One region of the Ornithinibacillus bavariensis genome, then DNA from elsewhere that is predicted to be linked to it. Evidence: predicted binding sites of a transcription regulator. Region 1 holds the regulator's gene; each other region holds the start of a gene.
What was found. Region 1 encodes Rex, which represses fermentation and respiration genes when NADH is low (regulators of the CRP and FNR family bind a similar motif). Its sites were predicted from a motif close to TTGTGAAATATTTCACAA; they were not measured.
Positions count from the first base shown of each region.

Region 1 (5,868 bases):
GGTTTCTTGTCATGCTTATCTTCATTTTGTAAACGCTCAAGCTCGGCCTCTTCTTCCTTCTTTTCTAAATAATAATCATAATCACCAAGATAAACCGTAGCACCACCTTGTTTCATTTCAACCACTTTATCAGCTATTTTGTTTATAAAATAACGGTCGTGGGATACAAAAATGATGGTACCTGGAAAATCAATTAATGCTGCCTCTAAGACTTCTTTACTATCTATATCTAAATGGTTTGTTGGCTCGTCCAGAATTAATAAATTTGCTTTTTGCATTCGAAGCTTAGCAAGTGCTAGGCGGGCTTTCTCACCACCACTTAGAGATTGTACTGGCTTTAAGACATCATCACCAGAGAATAAGAAGTTTCCTAGTACGGTTCGAATATCCTTTTCATTCACTGTTGGATACTCATCCCAAAGCTCATTTAGGACTGTTTTATGTGAGCTAAGATTTGCTTGTTCTTGGTCATAATAACCGATTTGAACGTTCGTACCAAGCTGAATTGCTCCACTAGATGGATTTAACTTTCCTAAAATGTTTTTTAGTAACGTTGTTTTACCAACTCCATTTGGACCAACAAGTGCTATACTTTCCCCACGTGTTATGTGAAAGGAGACATGCTCAAATAGTGGCTCTGCCTCATTTTCATAACGAAAAGCAAGATCTTGTATTTTCAGTACATCATTTCCACTCCGTTTCGTAATTTCAAAGGTGATGGAAGCAGATGACTCGTCACCAAGTGGTCTGTCTATTCGATCCATTTTTTCGAGCTGTTTTCGCCTGCTTTGCGCTCGTTTTGTTGTCGAGGCTCTTACAATATTTCGTTGTACAAACTCTTCTAGCTTTTTTATTTCGGTCTGTTGCTTTTCAAATTCTTTCATTTCTTGCTCAAAGTTCAAAGCCTTTTGCCTAAGAAAATCACTATATGACCCATGATACTTTTTCGTGCGATGGCGGGATATTTCATACACAATAGATACCGTCTTGTCTAAAAAGTAGCGGTCATGGGATACGATGACAACCGCACCAGGATAGCCAACTAAGTATTTTTCTAACCATGTCAATGTTTCAATATCTAAATGGTTTGTTGGCTCATCTAGGATTAACAGATTAGGCTTCTTTAATAAAAGCTTCCCTAATGCAAGACGCGTTTTTTGACCACCACTTAATTCATTGATTGGTGTTTGGTCATCATAGTCTAGAAAACTAAGTCCAGCTAAAACGGCTTTTATTTCAGATTGATATGCATAACCACCATTTGATTCGAATTCGTGCTGTAGGCGATCATACTCGGATAATAACTTGGAAGATTCATCCGCATCTAGCTGACCTAGGTTCGCCATTTTACCTTCCATTTCACGAAGTTTATTTTCCTGCTGAATTAATTCTTGAAAGACTTCAAGCATTTCATTCCATATGGTATTACCTGACTCTAAGCCAGTATGCTGGGATAAGTAGCCAATCGTTAAGTCCTTCGGTTTTATAAGTTCACCAGTATCATAAGTCATTTCATTTGCCATAATTTTTAATAGGGTTGACTTACCAGCACCATTACGGCCAACGATTGCAATACGGTCTTTATCTTTTATCTCTAGTTTTATATTAGCTAATATTTCCTCGGCACCGAATGATTTGGAAATATCATTTAATTGCATAATTATCATAATGTCACCTCTAGTACTATCAGTTTATCTTACAAAGTACGATTTCGGCAATATACACATAAGCAAAATTGTGAAAACACTCACACTACCTTATAAAAATTTGTTAAAATAGAAATGGATATAGTAAATAATGTTATTAGAGATTAGATTGGATGACTAGGGATACATTAATTAAGGAGGAATAAGCTTGGATCAAAATAAAATACCACAAGCTACAGCAAAGCGACTTCCACTATATTATCGCTTTTTAAATAATTTACAAATGCAAGGAAAAACACGTGTGTCTTCGAAAGAATTAAGTGATGCTGTGAAAGTAGATTCAGCTACGATTCGCAGGGATTTTTCTTATTTCGGTGCGCTCGGAAAAAAAGGTTATGGATATAATGTGGAGTACTTGCTAGGTTTTTTCCGTAAAACATTGGATCAGGATGAGATTACTGATGTAGCCTTAATTGGTGTAGGGAATTTAGGTACGGCATTTCTTCATTATAACTTTATGAAAAATAATAATACGAAAATAAAAATTGCTTTTGATGCCGATGACAATAAGGTAGGACAAACTATTGGTGGTGTACCTATCTACCATATTAATGAGCTAGAAGAGAGACTAGATGATGTGAAGGTAGCTATCTTGACTATTCCAGCTATGGAAGCGGATCGTGTGACAGAGAGGTTAGTGGCTCAGGGGATAAAGGGGATTCTTAATTTTACTCCTGCAAGGATTACAGTACCAGATGATATTCGGGTTCACCATATTGATTTAGCTGTAGAGCTTCAAGCATTAGTCTATTTTTTAAAGCATTACCCGCTAGAAAAAACAGAACTATATAGTGAGTAAAAAGGAGTAGCATGTTGCTACCCCTTTTTTATTTTCTTTAATTTATAGTGTAATCGTAAATAACGAATGCCTGTCACAATATCTAGTGTAGCAATAACTGCTAAGAAGATGGTAAGAAAGTTCCATACCGTCTCATCCGCATATCGAACGGCAAAGTATATAAACACAATGGCCATAGCAAAATAGATGAGTGCCATTGTCCTGGCAGTAAATCGCATATTTTATATACCTCCAATTAAAATCATCTGAATACTATCTACCTGCTTTTGTAATCTCTCTAAGTCCTCAGGGGAAAAAGTAAATTGTACGATGACGGAAATGGTATTTAACGTCATATGGACAATTATTGGTACGATGATTGATTTTGTTTTTATATATAAGAATGCAAAGACAAATCCCATGGATGCATAAATGAGAAGATGCTCTGGTTCCCCATGGATAATCCCGAATATAAAGGCTGACAAAAGAGCAGCAATAAAGAAATTGGTCCGTTCATAGAGAGATCCGAAAATAATCTTACGGAAGATAACTTCTTCTAGAATCGGCGCAATTATTGCTGGAATAACCGCAAACAATGGGACAGCTCTTGTTATGTCCATAATGTTTTGGGTATTTTCTGAACCAAGCTCAATACCTAGTATATTGGTCTCTATTACTCCTGCGATAGCTTGTGCAAAGTAAGCCATAAAAACACCCAGGATGGCCCATAAGGCTATATTTTCAGTACTAGGGCGACTACGAGTTTGCTTTAATTCCATATCCGGCTTCATTAAAGTCAATATAACAATTAACCCGATTACAAAACTAGCTATCATCGTGTAATAGACGGATACCATTAATGCATGATTCGAAAAAAATTGTTTTAGGATTGGTATATAAATACCACCTGAAAGTTGCACAATGATGTAGGTTAGTATGACCAACCAGTACCTTTTTGGCAATGAAAACAGCTCCTTAAAGTCTACATAGGTTGTTATCAGTATCGTACATAATGCGAAATGTTCCTGTGTATTGTATCATATTCATCGTCTATATAATAATAGAATAAACCTGTACAAGAAAAATTAAAAAATTTCGTTGCATGGTGCTTGCAAAACCAAACAAAATTATTTATTATATTAATTGGAATTAGCACTCAACAGTTATGAGTGCTAACAATCATTTTATAAAAACACTTTAAAAGAATTAAGGAGGTTGTCTACATGATTAAACCACTAGGAGATCGTGTTGTAATCGAGCTTGTTGAGCAAGAAGAGAAGACTGCAAGCGGTATTGTGCTTCCAGACTCTGCAAAGGAAAAGCCACAAGAAGGACGCATTGTCGCAGTAGGTTCTGGCCGCGTCACAGAAAGTGGAGAAAGAGTTCAACTTGAGGTTTCAGAGGGAGATCGTATCATCTTCTCTAAATTTGCTGGAACTGAAGTGAAGTACGATGGAAAAGAATACTTAATTCTACGTGAAAGCGATATTTTAGCTGTTGTTCAATAACAATTAGAATGAAAGCATTAATAATAACAATTATTTCTAAGGAGGGCATTATATATGGCTAAAGAAATTAAGTTTAGTGAAGACGCACGCAGCGCAATGCTTCGTGGTGTGGATACATTAGCTAATGCTGTAAAAGTAACTTTAGGACCTAAAGGTCGTAACGTTGTTCTAGATAAGAAATTTGGTTCACCTCTAATTACGAACGATGGTGTAACCATTGCAAAAGAAATTGAACTAGAAGATGCATTTGAAAACATGGGTGCAAAGCTTGTATCTGAAGTTGCATCAAAAACAAATGATGTTGCTGGAGACGGTACAACAACTGCTACAGTACTTGCACAAGCAATGATTCGTGAAGGACTAAAGAACGTTACATCAGGTGCAAACCCTGTAGGTATTCGTCGTGGTATTGAAAAAGCTGTTACTACTGCAGTGGAAGAGCTACATGCTATTTCAAAACCAATTGAAGGAAAAGAATCCATTGCACAAGTAGCTGCAATTTCTTCCGCTGATGATGAGGTTGGTAACTTAATTGCAGAAGCAATGGAACGTGTTGGTAACGATGGAGTTATTACAATCGAAGAGTCAAAAGGCTTCTCTACAGAACTAGAAGTTGTAGAAGGTATGCAATTTGACCGTGGATATGCTTCTCCATACATGGTTACTGACCAAGATAAAATGGAAGCAGTTCTAGAAAATCCATATATCCTAATCACTGATAAGAAAATCAGCAATATCCAAGAAATTTTACCAGTGCTTGAGCAAGTAGTTCAACAAGGTAAATCACTATTATTAATTGCTGAGGATGTTGAAGGTGAAGCACTAGCTACACTAGTACTAAACAAGCTTCGCGGTTCATTCAACGCTGTAGCTGTTAAAGCTCCAGGATTCGGTGATCGTCGTAAAGCAATGCTTGAAGATATTGCTATCCTAACTGGTGGTCAAGTGATTACAGAAGATCTTGGCTTAGAGCTTAAGAGTGCAACTATTGAGCAACTAGGTAACGCATCTAAAGTTGTTGTCACAAAAGAACATACAACAATTGTTGAAGGTGCTGGAAACCCAGAAGCTATTTCAGCTCGTGTATCTCAAATCCGTGCTCAAGCAGAAGAAACTACTTCTGAGTTCGATAAGGAAAAATTACAAGAGCGTCTTGCTAAATTAGCAGGTGGTGTAGCAGTTATCAAAGTTGGTGCTGCAACTGAAACGGAACTAAAAGAACGTAAATTACGTATCGAAGACGCATTAAACTCAACTCGTGCAGCTGTTGAAGAAGGTATCGTTGCTGGTGGTGGTACTGCACTAGTTAACGTATACAACAAAGTAGCTGGCTTAAGCCTAGAAGGTGACGAAGCAACAGGAGCTAAAATTGTTCTTCGTGCACTAGAAGAGCCAGTACGCCAAATCGCAATTAACGCAGGTCTAGAAGGATCTGTAATTGTAGAACGTCTAAAAGGCGAAGCAATTGGTGTTGGTTTCAACGCAGCAACTGGAGAATGGGTAAACATGGTTGATTCTGGTATTGTAGACCCAACTAAAGTAACTCGTTCTGCACTACAAAACGCAGCATCTGTAGCGGCTATGTTCCTAACTACTGAAGCAGTAGTAGCTGACATTCCTGAAGAGAATGCTGGCGGCGGAATGCCTGATATGGGTGGAATGGGTGGAATGATGTAAGGCTTTTGAGCCAAACATCTGAGAAATAGTTAAAGCTATACTTCACCCTTTCTGAGAACCAGTCATGTAAATGATTTTTTTCTAAAGTATAGACTACTTCCTAATTTACGGAGGTAGTCTTTTTATGTTGTTAAAATTTGCTTTTCAAGATTTTTTGGATGATAGGAGATTTAAGAACGCAACGAAGACGAACATAAGG
Region 1 is NZ_JBNPWZ010000004.1:4,772-10,639, forward strand. Features, by position in the region: gene HNR27_RS08835 (ABC-F family ATP-binding cassette domain-containing protein) at 1-1,667, opposite strand, end outside; gene HNR27_RS08840 (redox-sensing transcriptional repressor Rex) at 1,855-2,505, shown strand; gene HNR27_RS08845 (YdiK family protein) at 2,523-2,723, opposite strand; gene HNR27_RS08850 (CPBP family intramembrane glutamic endopeptidase) at 2,727-3,446, opposite strand; gene groES (co-chaperone GroES) at 3,690-3,992, shown strand; gene groL (chaperonin GroEL) at 4,047-5,669, shown strand.

Region 2 (5,868 bases), on a different contig from region 1:
CACTATAATAATCTTCTGATGATGGGTCTTCATCACTCAAATATACTTCCATTTCTGGGCCACCTGAATGTTCATAGCCAGTAGCTGGAAACCATTCTGAGAAGATTCTGTTCCATACTTTTGGCATTGCATCAGGCATAGCACCATGAACTGGAAAAACAGCCCAGGTAGAGGCAGGGATTTCCCTTTCTTCCCAACCAGAAGGTAATTGATCGATATTCTTTTCAGCTCCAATGAAATAGGTTAAATGCTCCTGTGTTGAATCAAAATCTAAACAAATACCTAATAATCCAAGCGGGCCACAGTTCTTTGCAAGCTCGGACGATAACCCGTTTGTATTGGATTCGTTCCAGAATGCTGCAATTTCTCGATGATTTTCTCCATTAACAGTACGAGTCCTAATGCTTTTACCAACTACTAAAAATCTTTCCTTTTCGACAATTTTGTAATCCATTTCCACATCACCCTTTATTTGAATTTGAAAGGAAAGCTTTGGATATGCCTTCAAGGACTGACTACTCTTCTTGGCCATTGAAGGACTTACATTATGAATTTTTCGAAAGGCTTTCGTAAACGCTTCAGGGCTTTCATAGCCATACTTAATAGCAATATCGATAACCTTTGCATCAGAATATACCAACTCCTGAGCTGCTTTAGTAATTCTACGGTTTCGGATATACTCGCTCAAGGTAAATCCCGTTAACATGGAAAACATTCGTTGATAGTGAAACTTGGACATGCATGCTACTTTAGCGATATCCTCAATTAATAATTCACCATCTAAATTATCTTCAATGAACTCAATACTAGCAACCATATACTGAAGTCTCTCCATTTTCTCTCCCCTTTCTAAATTCAGATTATCAAAGTATTTATCGAAAAACCTGCTTTTCCTTGCTCACTTATGACAGGTTCATAGACTAACTTTTTGCATAATCCTGAAACCAATTAATTAAATATAGGTGATCTGGATATTGAATAAAGACAACCTGCGAGAGTTCCTTGAAACTTGCAAGTAATTTAGTTTCTATTGTAGCATCGCCCTCTTACCAACGTGCTATAATTTGATATAACCTTCCCTCATCGATTCATACTTTTTCGATAACTGATTACAATTTGCTTCAACTTCTTCTATAGTTAAATATTGATTTATCATTCATCTTCACCCTACTAGAATTTGCTTTTATCTATGTTAAGAGGATTACTCCTATTTTAACGTTATAAGGCGTCACTTTATTGTTTACTATTTAGTTACTATTGTAAATAAAAATTAGATCTAATGGGGATTATATTACAAAAAAAGAGACCAATACGAATTGGACTCTAATATCATATTTCACTTTTACTATATATCTCTACACCCATTAACGCCTGGGTTGCTAAATGATCAGCTTCACCATTTTTCTTCCTAGATATTAATTGAAATTCTGGATTAATTTCTAGCTTTTCAACATCCCCTTCAATTCTATCAATCCATAGCAGCAATTCAGCATCATAGCATGGCCATTCATCATTCAATTGATTAATAACCCCTTGAGAATCACCAATAAATATAACTGGCATATGTTGAACACCTAGAAATTCCAGCTCCTTTACTGCTAAATGTAATGCTGCGTACTCCGCTTCACCATTTGTATTTAACTCCTCAACAAGAGCATTTTTTCGAATGCGATATTGTTTTCCTCCCTGTTCAAAATAAATAGCACATCCTAATCCTGACTTCTTCGTGTTCCCATCGAAACCACCATCAAAAAATACAGTAATATCATGTGGAACAGCTTCTACCTTTGTCACATACTTCTTAAGTTCCTTTATGGTCCATGTTGTATCGTATTGATCATATAAAGTTAATTGCCTTACTCGCCCAGTTTTAACTATGTCTTCCGCTAATAATAAGGCTTTTTCCGGAGTTATTTCTTCTGATTTGAATCCTATCTCTGTGCCCGTTGGAGTTTTATATTTCCATTCGATGAACAGCTTCATCCCTATCCTCCCATCCTATCTATTATCTCTTATCTCTTATTTTCTACCTGACATCCTTTAACCATTCACAATTTTATATGCTAGGTATAAACTATTACACCTACACATTATTACCTTTTAAAAAAAGCCCTAGGAAAAATTCCTAGAGCTTTATGTTAGCGCAATTTATTTACATATTGACGCTTATTATCGATTGTCCCACTTAAACAAATCGCTGCTGGATCCTTCGTTATGTCTAGTTCAATATCTGATCCATCCTTTGGAAGGGTTTCTTCAAATATTACCTCATATTCTTCTACAGACACTTCTTTTCGTCTAGCAAATAGTTGTTGGTGAGCTTCTACAAAAAGGTGCTTCTTAAAGCCAGGCTGTAAGATTCCTGAGAAAAACTCTCCAACTGCTCCAGATCCATAGCTATACATGCCGATTCTAGCTCCGTCTTGTAATTCTTCTTTATTCTCAAGTAGAGATAGTAAGCTTAAATAAAGAGAACCGGTATAAATATTCCCTACATTTCGGTTGTATGTTGTACTAGCTTGATAATTATACAGTAAACGATTTTGAACATCCTCAGAAGCTTCATCTAAAACCGTTCTGAGAGCTTTAAGACCCATTTTTGTATACGGAAGATGGAAGCAGATTGCCTCCATATCACTTAATTGAAGTCCTGCTTTTTCCTTATATGCTTCCCATACCTTATTAAAGAATAAAATATATTGTTCATTGGAAAACTTTCCATCTACAAAAGCCATGTCCGAATATATTGGACGCCAAAAATCCATGATATCATTTGTCAGATAAACATTATGCTCTTCTAATTCCATGATTCTTGGATTCGCGCTAATAATCATTGCCACTGCACCGGCGCCTTGCGTAGACTCTCCAGAAGTTTTTAGACCATATCTTGCAATATCAGAACCTAATACAAGCACTTTACTATCAGGATTAAGAGCGATATGTCCTTTTGCCATTTGAATTCCAGCAGTAGCTCCATAGCAAGCTTGTTTTACTTCAATTGCTCTTGCATGAGGATTTAATCCCAAAAGCTGATGCACATAAACAGCACCCGATTTAGAGTGATCGATACCAGATTCAGAACCAAATATGACAAAGTCAATCTTTTCTCTGTCCTCATCATCGATAATTTCTAATGCTGCATTTGCTGCTAAAGAAACCGAATCCTGTGTAACAGGGGCAACAGCCATTTGACTTTGTCCAATACCTATAGTAAATTTCTCTGGTTCTACGTTTCTTGCAACAGCTAGCTTATTCATATCCACATAAATATGTGGGGCATAAAATCCTATTTTATCAATACCAATTTTCATGTTGACTTCCCCTCCTGACCAATTCCCTTTCATTATATCCATTTGTGAAAAAACACACAAATGATTTATAGATTATATATCAAAATGAAAATTCATCGAAACGAAAAAAGTAAGCCCGTCCAGAATTATTGGACAGGCAGATAACCATTACCCATTATCACGCTTCCGTTTGTTTTTCTTTCCATTAACATTTAAAAACTCCGTATCACTTGCTATCTCGACATCTTGTTTGTCGTTTTTCTTAGGTTCTGTATTATATTTAATTCCATGGTTCTTTTGTTTACCTGTATCACGATTTTGATTCTTATTCTGTTCAGACATAATAATCTCCTCCTTGAACTTCATATCAAGGATTATTATATCCAGAGATTCATTTCTTATTTTTTTGTAAATTGATACTCTACTTCGTCTTTCCCCATTACTACTTTCATATCATATTCATCCAAGAACCAAGCATCCTTTTCATTAAAGTAAAAAGTAATTCCTTCTATTTGTTGATTTACACCGATTTCTCCATCAAGGCCTACAGATATTCCTAAAAAATAATTTGGATGCTCTGTTTGAATCCCACCATATATCTTCAAGAAAAATTGAACATAGTCCCCTTTTTCCAAACCCATCTCATCCATATACCACTTCGCTGCCTCTTCTGTAATTTGTAAACTCATCGGTACACCCCACTCATTAATTTTCACTATCTATTCTATTATAGATTAACTCAAAAAGCAGACTATATGACCTCACATTTCTTAAAAATTCCTGTCATATTTGATACATAAGAAAAAGGAGGACCCCCCTCCTACCTCAACCTTTATTAAAATTTGGGCTTAATTGACTCCATACATCAAAGATATTGCCATCTAAATCATAAAACACAAAGTTGTAGCCAGGATGTCCACGGTCTTCGATTTCTCCTAATATTACTTCTTTTGTTTGAAGAAAGGCATGAAATTCTTCTAATTGTTTCAATCCATCTACTTCAAACGTTAAAGAAAAGTGTATTCTCCCATTGGCATCCTTAAATCCTATATGTTCCGTTGGCATCGCCTTGACCAAGAAAAAGCTTTGATTAGCAAAATCTAAAATTGCTTTCATTTCATCCCGGTAATTTTCTATCGCTCCGAGTATTTCCTGATACCACAAGGACGCCTTTTCTGGATCTTTAACAGGCAAATAAGTTGTTCCAACACGTTTAATATAATTAACCACTCAACATCTCCCTTTCTAGAATTATCTATAACATCTTATAATCGTATAACCATTACTCTATTTAATAATTGCTTCGATATTATCCTTTGGATAAATCTCTCCATCTGTCGCTCCATTAGCTTCTGTAAAAACCATCATAATTCCATCAACATGGGTTGTTGTATTTGCTTATTGTAACCTCCAAAAAATGATACTAGACAAGCACCTTCTCATAACAAACACATTCATGAACGCGGTTAAACTTTTTCATTATCTGTTCTTTATTCTCACCCACATAATGTGCAAATGTTACGACTGGAAATAGCTCGGGAACCGTGTATTTTATATGTCCACTTAGCTCTTCATTTCCCTCCAAATATACATGCAAATAAGAATCAACCTTATTAAATCCGCTCTTCTTATACCAAGCGTTGACCCAATCATCATCTCGTGTCCATGCTTCCAAGCGGTTAAGCTGCTTTTCTTTTGCAATTTCTTCCCCTTTCTTTAGAAGCTCTGAAGCAATGCCTTTACGACGATAATCGGGATGCACAGCAATATGCCATATCATACCACCAAGACCCGATCCTCTTGAACAAATTGTGCGCTCTTCCTTCTCATACTCTATATCTAATAATCCAACGATTTGATTATCCTCTACTGCAACAAGTTCAATTGCGGAATGATCATACGCTTCCTTTTGTTTCAAAACATTATCAAAATATGCAGTATCTAAAAATGCCAATACTCTGCAGCGCACCCATCCCTTTTCATCATCTGGTTGATATGTCCTTATCTGCATAATTACTGTCCCCTTTATTTCGTATAATTTCAAAATACGTAAACTACTTCCATATGCGTTGAACATCGATTAAACTAAAATTTTTAAAAACAAGCTTATAAATATCTGGCATCTCTAGCGTTCTCCAAAACTGATATCCATACGTTTTGTCAAAATAGCTCATCATTAGTACCATAATATTGCCATGAGTACCTATTACAATGTTTTTTCTCTCATTTTCGGCAAGTATGTTTTTTAATGCTTTACATCCTCTTTTTTGAGCGTCTCGATTGGATTCGCCACCCGGAAAGGAGAAGGAATCATCGTGCCAAACCCTTTCGATAGCTGCTTGAAAGTCTTCCACAGGATCTACCGATAGTCTTCGTTCCTTAAAATTATCTTCCAATATAATATGTTTACTAATATGCTGAGCAATTCCATGAACTGTTTGAATTGCTCGCTTATAGGGACTTGAATATACAAGGTCAATATCTTTTTCTCTTAGAAGTTCTGTTATGTGCTTTGCATCTTTTAATCCCTTAGCGGACAGTGGTCTACCCAGTTCGTCGGGGGTATATATGGAATGAG
Region 2 is NZ_JBNPWZ010000002.1:435,080-440,947, reverse strand. Features, by position in the region: gene HNR27_RS06125 (AraC family transcriptional regulator) at 1-835, opposite strand, end outside; gene HNR27_RS06120 (reverse transcriptase-like protein) at 1,330-1,983, opposite strand; gene HNR27_RS06115 (hydroxymethylglutaryl-CoA synthase) at 2,139-3,311, opposite strand; gene HNR27_RS06110 (hypothetical protein) at 3,459-3,632, opposite strand; gene HNR27_RS06105 (HesB/YadR/YfhF family protein) at 3,689-3,979, opposite strand; gene HNR27_RS06100 (VOC family protein) at 4,116-4,520, opposite strand; gene HNR27_RS06095 (GNAT family N-acetyltransferase) at 4,714-5,301, opposite strand; gene HNR27_RS06090 (histidine phosphatase family protein) at 5,345-5,868, opposite strand, start outside.
Region 2: HNR27_RS06115 (hydroxymethylglutaryl-CoA synthase) is a predicted target of Rex. The motif match lies at 3,354-3,371, and genes of this name have one in related genera.

Region 3 (5,868 bases), on a different contig from region 1:
GAGGTTAATACTTTTTAGTAGTTCAGGCTATCTACCAAGAGCTAGATCGTTACTTATTTATATTTCATATCTACCCTTTTTCCATTTACTTGCTAAGCAGAAAATCGGACCTCAAACGGTTATACAAAACTTAAAGAATGTTTTTTATGATCATTCACTTATAACTAATGATCAAATTGAGGAATATGGAAGGCCGCTTCAAGACAAAAATTTTTCGAAAGCACTAGTCAGACTATTACGCCATCGTGAAGGTGATTTACGAAGTGAAGAGCTGCAAAAGATTCATACCCCCACCCTCTTGCTTTGGGGCGAGGAAGACAGGGTTGTCCCCTTAACAATAGGAAAAAAATTAGTAAAGGACCTGCCAAACGCAAGGTTAATTTCATATGAACGAGCAGGTCATCTTATTACAGAAGAAAAACCACTGGAACTTTATCATCAAATACGCTTATTCACTTCCGATAAATAAGTTAAAATTTATTTTGTCTCGTTAAGTGTTACATAAGAAGCCCAGTACTTTTTGTGGTGTTTAGCATAATCTGTTAATAAAAATTAGCCATACTGGGGTGAACTATATGGGTGCAAGAAGGAATAGATTACCGGGACGCTTCGATATTGATATGACCCCTTTACATGACTTTATGAGGCAAATGGATTCCTTTTTCAACCAATCCTTTAAGCAAATGAATGAGCAATTTCAGTTAAAGCCATTCTGGGTAGATATGTATGAAAAGGATTCACACTTTGTTGTCAAAGCAGAGCTAGGAGATTATACGAAGGAACAGATTCAAATCGAAGCTTCAGGTAATCAGCTTCGTATTCGAGTAGATGATAATCGGATAATAAAAGAAGAAGATACGAAACAACAAACTCTATTTAGTAGACAAAGCTTCCATCGCAAGGAGCAAGTTGTTAACCTACCATTTGATATACCGCAAAACAAAATAAAAGCTTCATTCAAAAATCAAATCTTAACGATTACTATTCCTAAACCTGAAAGCATGAAAAGAAGATTAATAGAAATCGATGATTCCTAAAGAAAATCTAGTAAGGATTTGACCACCCTAGTCGAATCCTCTTTTCTTTTTTGTATTTATTAACAACTTCACCCACCCTGCAAAACTTATAGCTTTCAATATATTAAAAGGAGTGAAGCAATTGACTGTTATACGTACTGATAAATGGCTTGAAAAGGCATATCAAAAGCCCGATGAAATTTTTAAAAAGTTATCCAGTTATTTTGATAATGCTGACGAAAAGGATGTTGCAATGTATTTAACACAGCATGGGATGTATTACAAACCAGTGCGTAATGGAGAAGCGTTGGTTGAATCATTACGAAAAAAGAATGTCTGGGGCATTGTTCAACAAGAAGAAGAAAAATTGTCGAAACTGTGGAAAGGTAATAATATACCGATTTTCATCTTTCCTTCTAATACCTATAACCGTCAAATAATGGAACAATACAATGGAAGATCTGGACTTTCTTTCCGTGATAAGTTATTTCTCTTTATTTCAGATATAAACAGCGAAGATGAAATAAGAGCACTCTTTACCCATGAATATAATCATTGTTGCCGCCTTGCTCATAACCCTAAAGATGAGAAGGACTATTCCCTATTAGATGTGATTGTATTAGAGGGCATGGCTGAACAAGCAGTTAATGAAAGATATGGCAAAGAGCTCCAAGCCCCATGGACGCAATATTACACACAGGAGGAAGCAGAAAAAATTTGGAAATCTATTGTGCAACCAAATGCTGACTTGCCAAAATCATCTCGTCGAGTTACTGAAATTCTTTATGGTAAAAAGTTATTTCCTCATATGGCAGGATATTGTGTAGGTTACTATTTAGTTAATCGTTATTGCCAGCAGACTGGTAAGGAAAGCAAAGATTTATTATCGATACCCTCAGAAAAAATTGCTTTTATAGAAAAATAGGCAAATATACAGATTTACTTGTACCTAGGTGTATAACCCAAACACAATTATTTCTAGGTTCATATAGTATTAACAAACACTGATAATAAAAGTGTTTACCCGAGAAGAGCCAGACTAATTTTATATTGCTCTTCAAATTCTGAATAAATGTTAGGAGGGATTTTAGTATGTCATTTGGATACGGCTGTGGTTATGGCGGATACGGCTTCGGAGCTGGCTACGGATATGGCGGAGGATTTGCTTTGATTGTCGTGTTATTTATCCTTCTAATCATCGTAGGTGCTGCTTGGCTGTAATGTGAAACCATTACTCTTTTTCCACCTAAACTATCAACATGGCGGGGAAAAACTTCCCCGTCCTAGGTAGTTAAATTTCTGTACATTCAACCAACAAATGGATTAGATTTGTTACACCAGAAAATTCCCTAGAGGTGGGCTATAAATCGTTTATCCTAAAGGACATTTCATATCATATGTGAAATGTCCTTTTGAATTTCAATTGTACAAGAATTCTGCCCTGTTTCCACAAAAAATACATATTTTCTTGAACAATTTGTGAAGTATTTCTCAAACTATTGTACATTTTATCACATCGTAATAAGATATGATAACGGTACTTTGTGCCATAAAACTAAGTTCAAGTGAACTGTTGTCAATTTCATTATAGTTCAATCATTCTTTGAGAGGAGCGTAATCATGCGATTCAAATGGATAGTTTTTTCATCGTTGTTACTACTTACCACCATTTTAGCTGGCTGTGAGCCCTTGCTAGTATTAAATCCAAAAGGACCACAAGCTGAAACAACTGCATCCGTTATATGGATTTCTATTATTACTATGGCGTTCATTGTTATTATCGTCATAACATTATTAATCATCATGCTGGTCAAATATCGTGCAAGTAAGCAGCCAGATGATTATGAACCACCACATATAAAAGGAAATCCAATATTGGAAGCAATTATTGTAATTGTTCCAGTGTTAATTGTTACATTTTTATCAATAATGTCTGTTAAGTCCACTTATGAGGTAGAATCTGTTCCAGATGGGTATGAGGATCAAGATCCATTGATTATTTATGCTTCATCTTCTAACTGGAAATGGCATTTTAGTTATCCGGAACAGGATGTCGAGACAGTTAATTATGTCTTTTTCCCTACCAATCGTCCTGTTGAATTTCGTTTATACTCTTATGGGCCAATAACAAGCTTCTGGATACCTCAGCTTGCAGGTCAAAAGTATGCAATGGCTGATATGATAACTAAAATAAATCTCGTAGCAGAATCTCCAGGCGATTACATGGGAAGAAATGCAAATTTCAGTGGTAAAGGATTTGCTGAAAATATATTTACTGCTACTGCACTATCACCAGATGAATTTGATAAATGGGTGGGAGAGATTCATTCTACCGCAGAACCGCTTACGGAAGATGAATTCAATAAATTATTAGAACCTGGACATTTAGGAAAAATGACATTTACAGGAACTCATTTATCATTTGCGCCAGCTCCTGAAGGTGAAAATGCTGGTCATCATCACCATATGGAGTCAGATCAAGATCATAGTATGGAATCAGATCAGGATCATAGCGAGCATTCATCTCATTAAGACTATTCGTTCGCTATCCAATTAAGAAACTATAATTCTAAGAATCAATTATCTTAGAGAGGAGTAAAAAAGATGGAATTCTTTGAACGGTTTGCTATTCCAAATGCTAGTCCTTTAATCTATGCATCAATGGTAGCGATTGGTCTAACGGTTGTTGCCATCGTAATAGGACTTACCTATTTTAAAAAATGGGGTTATCTTTGGAAAGAATGGCTAACCACAGTTGATCATAAACGTATTGGAATTATGTATATCATATCTGCACTATTAATGTTATTCCGAGGTGGAGTAGATGCTGTCATGATGCGTCTACAGACAGCTGTACCGGATAATAGCTTTTTAGATGCACAGCACTATAATGAGGTATTTACTACACATGGAGTAGTCATGATCATGTTCATGGCGATGGCTTTTATCATTGGTATGATGAACTTTGTAGTACCACTTCAAATTGGAGCACGTGATGTAGCATTTCCTCGTTTAAATGCGATTAGTTTTTGGTTATATTTTACTGGGGCAATGCTCTTTAATATATCATTTGTTATCGGCGGATCACCTGATGCTGGCTGGACTAATTACTTCCCACTAGCTGGAACCGACTTTAGTGAAACTGTCGGGATTAATTATTATATGTGGGCACTTCAAATATCAGGTATTGGTACTTTGATGACTGGAATTAACTTCATTGTTACCATTATTAAGATGAGAGCACCTGGAATGAAATTAATGAAAATGCCAATGTTTACATGGGCATCCCTTATTACAAATGCTATTATTGTGTTTGCATTCCCAGTGCTTACAATCGCCTTATTAATGGGAACCTTTGACCGTCAATTTGGTACACATTTCTTCGCGTCTACCAATGGCGGAATGGATATGCTTTGGGCAAACCTTTTCTGGGTATGGGGACATCCTGAGGTATATATATTAATTTTACCTGCATTTGGTGTATATAGTGAGGTTATTAGTACCTTCTCTGGAAGAAATCTATATGGCTATAAATCTATGGTTGCATCGATGGTTCTTATATCATTTATGTCCTTCCTAGTATGGGTACACCACTTCTTTACCATGGGACATGGTGCACTTGTAAATGGAATTTTCTCTATTACAACCATGGCTATCGCAGTTCCAACTGGTATTAAAATATTTAACTGGTTACTGACCATGTGGAAAGGAAAAATTCGCTTTACCGTACCAATGCTCTACTCTGTTGGATTTATTCCTTTATTCACCATCGGTGGAGTAACAGGTGTAATGCTTGCAATTGCGAGTGCCGATTATCAATATCATAATACGATGTTTCTTGTAGCACATTTCCATAATGTTATTATTCCAGGTGTTGTATTTGCGATGCTTGCCGGCCTAACCTACTGGTGGCCAAAGATGTTTGGTTTTATGCTAAATGAACGTATTGGAAAATGGGGATTTTGGTTTTTAAGTATTGGTTTCTGTTTAGCCTTCTTCCCAATGTATATAACAGGATTAGACGGGCAAGCACGTCGTATGTACACGTACTCAGCAGAAACTGGTTTTGGACCACTTAATATGGTCTCCTTCATAGGAGCAGGATTAATGGCAATTGCCTTCATTCTAATTGTGTACAATGTGTATTACAGCTTCCGTCATTCGCCAAGAAATGTTGGGCAAGATCCATGGAATGCGCGTTCATTAGAGTGGGCAACTCCAAACCCAGTTCCCCATTATAACTTTGCTGTTGACCCAGTGGTTAATTCATCAGAGGCTTTCTGGGATGCAAAGAAAAATGGACATGTACTATTCCCAGAAAAAATCAAAAAGATTCATATGCCTAACAATAGCGGTTTACCAATTATTTTGGCAGGATTCTTCTTTATCTTTGGATTTTCATTCGTCTTCAGCATATGGGTTGGAGTCATTATTGCAGCTTTAGGAATTATCGGTTGCTTGGCATATCGATCCTTTGAAAAAGACCCGGGACACTATATTTCTCGAGAAGAAATACTAGAGACCGAAAAGAAATTAGGAGGTGCTTCTAATGAAATTTGATCATTCGCAGCCTCTTGAATATAGTACCCAGCAAAACCAAATGAATATATTAGGCTTCTGGATATTCTTGGGTGCTGAAATTATGTTATTTGGAACTCTATTCGCATCATATTTCACACTTAACAATGGTGTTGGATCTGGTCCATCTGGCTCTGAGGTATTTGAAATTACACCAGTGCTATTAGAAACAATCATATTGTTAACAAGTAGCTTTACCATTGGGCTAGCAACACACGCAATGCGAATTAATCATAAAAAAGCAACTTTAGCATTTTTAGCTATTACCCTACTT
Region 3 is NZ_JBNPWZ010000002.1:553,154-559,021, reverse strand. Features, by position in the region: gene HNR27_RS06745 (alpha/beta fold hydrolase) at 1-469, shown strand, start outside; gene HNR27_RS06740 (Hsp20/alpha crystallin family protein) at 576-1,037, shown strand; gene HNR27_RS06735 (DUF2268 domain-containing putative Zn-dependent protease) at 1,150-1,941, shown strand; gene HNR27_RS06730 (YjcZ family sporulation protein) at 2,109-2,237, shown strand; gene qoxA (cytochrome aa3 quinol oxidase subunit II) at 2,637-3,548, shown strand; gene qoxB (cytochrome aa3 quinol oxidase subunit I) at 3,621-5,576, shown strand; gene HNR27_RS06715 (cytochrome c oxidase subunit 3) at 5,566-5,868, shown strand, end outside.
Region 3: qoxA (cytochrome aa3 quinol oxidase subunit II) is a predicted target of Rex. The motif match lies at 2,494-2,511, and genes of this name have one in related genera.

Region 4 (5,868 bases), on a different contig from region 1:
TTGAATACTTCATCAAGGAATAACCTCTTCTTTTCGTTTGTAACACGTGGATGGATTAGGAATGCATTTAACTCCCTATTCTCATGAAAAACCTGATTCACAACACGTAATTCTTCTGTAATTTCACTAAGTGTTGCTTTTCCACTACCGAGTTGAAAAAGAGCATCTGCATAACGTTTGGCAACTACTGCTTCACTCATCGCTCTTCTCCTACCTCTTTAATATAGTCATTGATTAACTTTTCTTGATCTTGTGCACTTAGTTCTTTTTCAATTACCTTACTTGCAATTAGAACAGATAAGGACGCAACTTGATCTTGAAGTGCTTGAAGTGCTTTTTCTTTTTCGTTTTGAATTTCTTCTTGTGCTGCTTTTTTGATACGATCTGCTTCCTGGCGAGCTGATTCGATAATATCTTGCTCTTGCTTCACACCAGCAGTTTTAGCATCTTCTATAATTTTTTGTGCTTCTAATTTCGTTTGTTTTAACTGATCTGCCGCTTCTTTTGCTGCCTTTTCAGCATCTTTACGGCTCTTTTCTGCAGCTTCAATTTCATTCGCTACATATTCTTCACGTTTTTTCATCATGTTCATTACTGGTCCCCAAGCGAACTTTTTCACTAGGAATAGTAATAGTGCGAAGAAAAATAGCTGAACGAGCATGTCACCAACATGGAATCCCCAGATTACTACTGACGAGTATATAGTGAATGCCTGCACTGAATTCACTCCTTTCAACCTGATTCAAACAATCAACAAAAGTGTTCACGTAATCATTCTAGTAAAAACAACGGCGAAGTTTCATGGGAAAGTCTTCGCCATTATCAAGTTTAATTATCAAATTATTACATTACCATTAATGCGATAACTACTGCGATGATAGGCATAGCCTCTACTAGACCTACACCAATGAACATTGTAGTTTGAAGTGAACCTTTAAGCTCAGGTTGACGAGCGATTCCTTCTACTGTTTTACTAACGATTAAACCGTTACCAATACCTGCACCAAGTGCCGCTAAACCTACCGCTATTGCTGCTGCTAATGCTCCTGACATAATATAAATCCTCCTCATAATATATAAATAATTTTTTAATATTTTCCGGTTTTAACAGAATACTATTAAAACTGGTTAATTAATGAATTAGTGTTCCTCACTTACCTTATGGGAAATGTAAACCATAGATAGCATTGTGAAGATAAATGCTTGGATTCCTCCAATAAATACAGAGAATCCTTGCCATGCTAAGAATGGAATTGCCCCACCTATAAATCCTAATACTCCAGATGAAGTTAAGCCTACTAATAATGCTAGTAATACCTCACCGGCATATAGGTTACCAAATAGACGCAAGCCTAGTGTCAAGGTGTTTGCAAACTCTTCAATTAGTTTTATTGGAAATAAAAACGGTAGTGGACGAAAATAATCTTTGATATATTCTTTTCCACCGCGCAGTTTGATTCCATAGAAATGAGATAAGACGATTACCATAGCTGCTAATGTTAGGGTTAAACCTGGATCGGCAGTTGGTGATTTCCACCAAGTGCTATTTTCATATACTCCATTTGTGACAACACCAAGCATATTACCAACTAGAATATAAGAAAATAGTGTTAGTGCTAATGGTAAGAATAGCTTACCAGTCTTCCAATCCATCGTGTCATTTACGATTCCCTTAACAAAATCTAGAATCCATTCCATCACGTTTTGAGCACCAGTTGGTTTCATTTGTAGCTTTCTAGCACCTAAAACCGAAAGAACAAATACAATTAATGATGTTACAATAATCATAAATACATTCGACAAGTTGAAATCAAGCCAGCTAATTCCAAAGACGTCATGTACTATCGGTGCCCCATGATCCATACTTATTCACCCCTCTTTCAAGCACTATCCTTATTTTTAAAAAGAATAAAGTCTATCATAATGACTATATAAGAAGTCATTAATCCAATTATCACTGCAATCATTTGAAAATACTCTTCATAACGAAGGGCAATAATGACTGCTAAAGCAACTGCTGCTAATCTTGAAATGGTACCTATTCCTCGTGCCTTTTCTTTCTTTGCTACTGCTTCTGTAAATTCAATTGTTTTCTTTTGTAATAGATATAGATTGTAGAAGCTAATGGTGCTTCCCAAGAGAAGCCCGAGGAAAATACGCATATAAGGAGTAAAGCCTGCACCAAGCACGAATATCGCTAGTAGATAGAGCATCCATTTACGCTGACGGGTCATCATCATTTCATTGGTTGTCATTTGTTACTCTCCCGCTTCCGTAAATTTCTTAACAGTTGCAACCATTCCATAGATTCCGGCTGCTAGCCCTAGTAATAAACCAATTATTGTGAAAATTGGTTTTGAGGAAACTAGTTTATCGAGATAGATACCAGAAAATATTCCTAGAATCGTTCCACCTGCTAAATTAGCAGAAACCGCACTTGCTAACACAATTGCTTTTTGTGGTTTAATCCCCATACGAAAACCTCCTCTAGTAAGAGATTACTGGGGTTACATTTCAATAAATTTTCAAGTATGTGAAGGTATGTAAAAAATCAAGACAGAACTACCAAATTATACTTGAAAACCCTATCATTCCACACTAAGTCAGTTTACCCTAGCAAGCGTTAACTTGTCAATTGATATCCAAGGAATTTTGACATATTTCACGCCTACCAATTTTTGTCCAGTCAATTAACCTTCAAATAGGATTGCCTGTGATGAATATTACTTACATTTATTATATAGGAATAACGAGTTCCAGTTAGTGACAGTTTTGTGAACGAAAGTGTCTCAGTTAAGCATTCAATCTAGGAATGGAGAAATATTTAATTTTTGTTTAGATTATGATTCTCCTATTATGTTTGCAGTGCCATTCGGGTAGTCATGTTGAGGCATGGGGCAATTATACTGCTAAGCACATGTAAGGAGAGGCCAGCTATTTTCATCATGAGTTCGGCGACTCCGCTGTGATCCAGCGAAGTTCGGCCGAATTTTCTTGGATATACTCCGTACTCTGTTTGTTTCCAAAAGGTTATTTAAAACGCCTTAACTACTTATTTTATCAATTACTACCAGGTTCAATCACCAATTCTGTTTCATAGCTTTCATACGTTCCATCTTCCAATTGAACAGTAATCACGGCTAAATAATTACCAGGTTTTCCGAGCTTCCTTTTTTCTACATACCCTTCATTCAACCCTATCTTGGTATCCTCCAGGTGGAATAAGGTTCTATCGAAAATTAAGGTCTGTGGATCATATAGCTCCACATCTACATTCTGAGTCTCTTCTGTAAGATATAGTCTGTAGATAAATTCTTCCTCTGAAAAAGGTTTAAGTGTAAATTCGAATCCTACTGCCTTCGGATAATCAGCTGTTTCATTTATAAATAAATAAGGAAGGTGGTAGGAATTCTTTTCTGATTGCAACTCTAGCCACCCTTGATGTATCCCTTTGTCCAGAAGTGGAGAGGTTATTCCAAGCTTAACAGGAATGTCTCTTTTCTCACCTGCTTTCACTGTAAAAGAAAGAGGTAAATTCCAGTGGAGACCTTTTTCCTTTTTAGGAACATGAAAGGAAAAACTTCTTGTTTTATTGGAAGTGTTTTCAATTGTGAGCATTACGGTTTGTTCTTCTCGGTAATCGTTAATTTTCCCAAATGCAATTGATGGATTATATATAATGACCGGTGCATTTATCGCGTCTTTTGGATTAATTTTTCCCATCCCTTGAACAATTGGCTCTAATGGGGTTCCTTTACTGTCATTTACCCTAATAGCAGTTGTTTTAATCGCACCAAAGATTTTTTGATTGCTCCAGCTAGGATGTGCTTCCTTCATCAGTGCGATAACTCCTGATACATGTGGTGCTGCCATACTTGTACCCTGTAATGGTAAATAACCTCCTGGGACAGTGCTTAATATATTTGTTCCAGGTGCGAGTATATCCGGTTTTATTTCCCAGTTAATGGTAACTGGTCCTCTGGAGCTAAAGGCTGCAATACCGTCTTCTGTTTTTTCATAGATTGTTTCAATGTATGGATGTTTGTTTTCCTCCATGTACTTTTTCAGCCATTCACCATCTTTTTTAGATAGTGAGATAACTGGAATCTTAACTGGTTGTTCATCATTCGTAATTGCACCTTGAAATGGGTCGTCCTCATTGTTATATATAATCGCGGCAATCGCGCCTTTTTCTTCTGCTTGTTTGGCTAAATCATAGAAGGGAATTTTTCCACGTTGAATGAGAGCTATTTTTCTATCTAAATCTGCTGCATTTCCAAGAGCTATTTCATAATCCTTTGAAAGTCTCCAAGGAACGGATCCCACCATTGGATTAATCGGTATTTTTTTATCCTCAAAGGCAGGAGATAGTATTGGGATGGTTTGCGCGTTAGCAAAAGCTCCTACAGCAAGGGCTTTTGATGCAGTTGCTGGGGCACCTACCGTCCAATTATCTGGACCACTATTTCCATTTGCAATCACAACAGCTACACCAAGCTCGCTTGCACGATTCACTGCTACACTAGTTGGATAATCAGGTCCATTAACGGAATTACCAAGGGAAAGATTAATAACATCTACCCCATCCTTTACTGCCTGCTCCATAGCAGCGATAACCTGAACGGAGGTTCCGCTTCCACCAGGGCCAAGTGCGCGATAAGCACGAATTTCCGCATTCGGTGCAACTCCCTTCATTGCTCCATTTGCCGCGATAATTCCCGCTACATGACTTCCATGCTGTGTTGGCATGCCTTCTGCCTCAAGTGTTTCCATTGGATCATCATCTAAATCTACTAAATCATAACCACCTGTATAGTTCAGCTTTAAGTCTTGGTGGTTATAGTCCACCCCGGTATCAACTACACCAACAACAACACCTTTTCCCGTATATTCAGTATTATTAAGTGCTTCTGGTATTACAATATCTGGATTATCCTTTAACAGTTCATCAATAGAATTTACAGGTTCAGGGTTTACTCCATCTTGTTCATGTTGAAACCATTGTTGCGTATTATATGTTTGTACGGAATGGATAGCCTTCACAAAGCTTAGGGTTCCCATTTTTTCTAAATCCTTAGGTGAACCTTGTAAGGCTATACCTTTGAATAATTTTGTATAGGTGGCAACTACATTGATAAAAGGATAATATTTTTCTAGGTATTTCTTATGCTCCATCGGATTTCCTTCTACTTCAATAATGATGGATTGTTGTTTTTCATCTGGATTTGCGCTCGTTGGGTTAATCCCCATAACTGCTATGTACAACATTATTAACAACACACTTCGCATAATACGCATATTTTCCCCTCCTATCCTCCTAGTATTTGTTGTATAGACGGGAAACATACATAACGTTGCTTAACTCCCTTATATGAAAAGGCTGATTTCCAGAACACTTTTCTGGAAATCAGCCTTTATATCTTAGAGTGTATGGAAATAATTCAAAATCGCATCGGCAATACGTCGAGTTGCTTTTCCATCTCCATAAGGATTGGATGCTTTAGCCATTTGATCGTGTAAAGCTTGATTCGTTAATAATTCATCAGCCAATTTAAATATAGTATCTTCATCGGTTCCTGCTAGCTTTAGGGTACCTGCTTCAATTCCCTCTGGACGCTCTGTTGTATCTCGAAGCACAAGAACAGGTACACCAAGTGAAGGCGCTTCTTCCTGAACACCACCCGAATCAGTTAAAATCAAGTAGGAATGTGCTGCAAAATTATGGAAGTCAACGACATCAAGTGGTTCAATTAGCTGTATTTGCTTATTATTCCCGAGTATTTCATTCGCAGTTTCTTGTACAACTGGATTTAAATGAACAGGATACACCACTTGGATATCTTCATGTTTTTCCACTAACCGTTTAAT
Region 4 is NZ_JBNPWZ010000001.1:205,716-211,583, reverse strand. Features, by position in the region: gene HNR27_RS00975 (F0F1 ATP synthase subunit delta) at 1-200, opposite strand, end outside; gene atpF (F0F1 ATP synthase subunit B) at 197-718, opposite strand; gene atpE (F0F1 ATP synthase subunit C) at 844-1,053, opposite strand; gene atpB (F0F1 ATP synthase subunit A) at 1,141-1,863, opposite strand; gene HNR27_RS00955 (ATP synthase subunit I) at 1,881-2,255, opposite strand; gene HNR27_RS00950 (AtpZ/AtpI family protein) at 2,259-2,474, opposite strand; gene HNR27_RS00945 (S8 family serine peptidase) at 3,061-5,298, opposite strand; gene wecB (non-hydrolyzing UDP-N-acetylglucosamine 2-epimerase) at 5,422-5,868, opposite strand, start outside.
Region 4: HNR27_RS00950 (AtpZ/AtpI family protein) is a predicted target of Rex. The motif match lies at 2,651-2,668, and genes of this name have one in related genera.